One region of the Pseudoalteromonas sp. A22 genome, then DNA from elsewhere that is predicted to be linked to it. Evidence: predicted binding sites of a transcription regulator. Region 1 holds the regulator's gene; the other holds the start of a gene.

What was found. Region 1 encodes MetJ, which represses methionine synthesis genes. Its sites were predicted from a motif close to TAGACGTCTAGACGTCTA; they were not measured.
Region 2: a site for MetJ is predicted at 1,040-1,057, ahead of GSF04_RS19625 (methylenetetrahydrofolate reductase). Genes of this name have one in related genera too.

The regions. Positions count from the first base shown of each region.
Region 1 is NZ_CP047238.1:443,904-446,112, forward strand. It holds gene GSF04_RS06855 (malic enzyme-like NAD(P)-binding protein) at 1-1,141, shown strand, start outside; gene metJ (met regulon transcriptional regulator MetJ) at 1,223-1,543, opposite strand; gene metB (cystathionine gamma-synthase) at 1,888-2,209, shown strand, end outside.
Region 2 is NZ_CP047238.1:3,285,863-3,288,071, forward strand. It holds gene GSF04_RS19620 (pitrilysin family protein) at 1-833, opposite strand, end outside; gene GSF04_RS19625 (methylenetetrahydrofolate reductase) at 1,104-2,060, shown strand.

The DNA of each region.
Region 1 (2,209 bases):
AGCACTTGCATACAGCCCAGGTGTTGCAGAGCCAGTACGTGAAATCGCGGCTGATCCGGCGAATGCATACCGTTACACGGGTAAAGGAAATATGGTTGCGGTGATCAGTAATGGTACGGCAATTCTTGGCTTGGGTAACTTAGGTCCTTTGGCGTCAAAGCCTGTTATGGAAGGTAAGGCGCTATTATTTAAGCGTTTTGCGGGTCTTGATTCAATCGATATCGAAGTTAAGCACAACACCACCGAAGACTTCATTAATACGGTGGCAAATATCGCAGACACATTTGGCGGTATTAACCTTGAAGATATTAAAGCGCCAGAGTGCTTTGAAATTGAGCGTGCGCTAATCGAACGTTGTGACGTTCCTGTTTTTCATGATGATCAGCACGGCACCGCAATTGTAACCGCTGCGGGTATGCTGAATGCGTTGGAAATTCAAGGTAAAGATATTCATGATGCGATTATTGTGTGTCTTGGCGCGGGTGCAGCCGCTATCGCTTGTATGGAATTACTGATCAAATGCGGTGCTCAACGTGAGCACATATATATGCTAGACAGAAAAGGCGTGATCCATACTCGCCGTGATGACCTAAATGAATACAAAGAGCTGTTTGCAAACAACACGGATAAGCGTACGTTACAAGATGTGATTGCGGATGCGGACGTATTTGTTGGTGTTTCTGGCCCAGACTTACTTTCTGCTGAAGATCTAAAGTTAATGGCTGACAAGCCAGTGGTATTCGCTTGTTCTAACCCAGATCCTGAGATCAGCCCTGAAGTTGCACACGGTGCACGTAATGATTTGATCATGGCGACAGGTCGCTCAGATTATCCAAACCAAGTAAATAACGTGCTGTGTTTCCCGTTTATCTTCCGTGGTGCGCTTGATGTACGTGCAACCGCTATCAATGACGAAATGAAGATTGCAGCGGTTGAAGCAATTAGAACGATTGCGAAAGAACCTGTGCCTGCTGAAGTGTTAAAAGCGGCTGACGTGGATAGTCTTGAGTTTGGTCCTGAGTACATTATTCCAAAACCAATGGATCCGCGTTTGTTACCTCGTATCGCAAAAGCGGTAGCGGTAGCTGCAATTGAATCAGGTGTGGCACAAATCGATATGCCAGCTGGATATATGGAATAATACCATTGGTATTATCCAAATGAAAAAAGCCTCGATTGAGGCTTTTTTTGTGTCTGTAAGTCCACAGAAAAAGAGTAGTTATCACTCTTCGTTTATTTCTGGGATCTCCAAACCGCGTTCTTCCATTATTTGTCTTACCTCTAACGGAATACGCTCTGGATTATCTTTTCTCAAGTCTTCATCGCTCGGCAGTGGCTGACCTGTGAAGGCATGTAGAAACGCCTCACATAAAAGCTCACTGTTCGTGGCATGACGTAAGTTATTCACTTGGCGACGTGTACGCTCATCAGTTAGCACTTTGAGTACATTCAGAGGTATGCTCACCGTGATCTTTTTTACTTGCTCTGCTTTCTTACCGTGTTCTGCATATGGGTGAATATACTCACCGTTCCATTTTGCCATAATTGTGTACTTGCCTCAGTTACATCAATGCCAATATGACTGGGTTCTGGTCTACATTATTCACCAACCGCATGAATATAGGGATAACCTTACGAATTAAAGATAAATCCCAAACTCAAATAGATGAATAAACTAATCCGCCATAGCGAGATAGAAGAATCTCTGCCATAGTTTTCAATAACTCAGTCGTATTAGCAACGCCTAGAGTGGCGAAATTTTATCGGTTTAAAAAAGATAGTCAAATACTAGTTATTTAGCCATTTAGCAGTATAAATGTTTTGACTTCTAGTTTCTGTTGCTCTAACCTTTTAGACGTCTAAACATCCAACTATCTAGGTGACCTTATGAGTCAAGTTAACAAATCGACGGTTGCAGTGCGTCATGGTATAGAAGCTGATAAAGCACATGGGGCAGTAGTGCCACCGCTTTACCTTTCTACCACCTATTCTTTTGCCGATTTTGATACCAAACGCAACTACGATTATGGCCGCAGTGGTAACTTTAATCGTGATGTGCTTGCACAGGCACTTACCGAACTTGAAGGTGGTGCTCGTGGCATTATTACCGCGACTGGCATGGCTGCCGTTCACCTAGTAACTCAGCTACTTAACCATGACGATACGCTGGTTATTCCACATGACTGTTATGGTGGTAGCTATCGCTTGT
Region 2 (2,209 bases), 1.3 Mb from region 1:
TGAACGTAACGCGCTTTGTCTTGCTTTGGCTCAACAGGAATATCGGCTTGGTAGTCACCCTTTTTCCAATTACCCCAATGCTTCTTCACCATAGCCATAGTTGCTTTAGGATCTACATCACCTACGATCACAAGTGATACATACTCAGGCTTATAAAAACGCTCAAAGAAGGTTTTACCATAGGCCATTTGATCTGGCATTGCTTCGATGTCTTCAAAAAAGCCCATTGTCGTGTGTTTATAGGTATGCTTGTCAAATGCTTCTTTTCTTACCGCAGAAAGCAGTTTTCGAACTGGACTGGCATTATTTTTAAGGTATTCACCTTTCACAGTTAGTGCTTCAGTACGAAACTGCTCTTCACTGTAAGTCAGGTTTTGAAAGATATCTGCTTCGATTTCTAATACTTTATCTAAATGCTGCTTTGAGAAATTTAAATGGTAGTTCGTGTAGTCATTGGTGGTATAGGCACGATTATCAACACCTGAATTTTTCAAAATGTCCGAATAAACGTCTTGTGGATATTTTTCTGAGCCTTTGAACATCATATGCTCAAAGAAGTGAGCAAAGCCGGTTTTACCCGCTTCGACTTCATTGCGCGAACCAACAGAAACCGGAATTTGTAGCGATACCACATCAGGATAGTTAGTTTTAACTACCATGACGCGAAGGCCATTTTCTAGCTCTTCCAAAACATAATCTTGGGCGAATACTTTATTGGATTGGGCAGCTTGAGTACTTACAGCTGACTGTTGAGCTTGGTCTGAATTCGTCGCTGCGCAGCCACTAAGCGCTAAGCTTACGGCAAAGCTGGTTGCTAGTAATTTGAATTTCATGAATTTGGTCCTAATCATATTTTTTATTCTAAGTAAGTCGTGTTCACTTACGTTAGCAAACCTCCTGATTATGCCCCAAAGTCATACTAATTCGCTAATTTCCAAGGTGATTTACCATCCTAATGTGTAAACAAATATGAAATTTTGATTTGAGCGCTTGAGATAAATTCATAATTATTGAAATTCTTTCATTAAAAAAATCTATCTAGACGTCTAAATGGCTGCTATATTAGTAAAGAGATACAGAAATGCTTTTGTGGAATGAGGATTATGGCTTTAACGCTTCAAGAGAAAATCATTGACCCTAACCAAGGGGTATATTTAATTGGTACCACACCACCTAAGATTGGCACCGACCCAGAGCAGCTAAAATCAATTGCCGCTAAACTTTTGGGCCGTTTACATGAGATTGAATACGACGGCGTGATCATCTATGACATTCAAGATGAAAGCAGTCGTACTCAAGTACCACGCCCATTTCCTTTTAAGCACACCGTTGATCCGTGTGAATATAGCCAGTTGATCCGCGAATTGTCACACCTTGATGTAATTACGTATAAAAGTGTGGCACAGCGAGATAGTGAAGCTTTTGGCAATTGGTTAAGCAGCACTAAACAGCAATATGGGTTAAACAATCTAGTATTAGTGGGCAGTCCATCTTCACAAGGCGATATTAAGTTGCCGCTTTCTGAAGCCTATAAGGTACTGAAGCATCACCAAGATGACTTTTTCTTGGGTGGTGTAACCATCGCAGAGCGCCACGCCAGTAAGCGTAATGAACACGAAAGATTAATTGATAAAACAGAGCAAGGCTGCCAATTTTTTGTTTCCCAAGCAGTGTATGACGCTCAAGCAACCATAGATCTTATCACGAGCTATGCTCGCACCTGTAAACAGCAAGGGCAAACACCAAAACGCATTATTCTTACCTTTACTCCATGTGGTGGGGAAAAAACCTTGCAGTTTATGGAATGGCTGGGGATCTCAGTACCAGAAGCAACCAAATGGCGCATGTTAGATGCAGACAATACACTAAGTGAGTCAATTCGTATTTGTAGAGAAAATCTAGATCAAATCTTAAAAAGCTGCTCACATCTAGATATTTCTCTTGGCTTAAATATTGAGAGCTTAACAAACCGCAAAGAAGAAATTGACGCGTCGATAAACCTTTATAGACTATTGAAAGCGACCATGGAATTATGCCTTGCGGAAAAGCAAATTGCTTAATGCAGTCTAGGGCCTGTTGATCTTCCAAGTTTGTTTTTGCAGCAGTTTGATTGGTATTTATACAAGGCAGAGCCTGCGTAGCATAGTCATTCTATGTAAGTCTGGCGATAACATAGTAGAAATGCCAATCAAGCGCTGCCCTTTGGGTT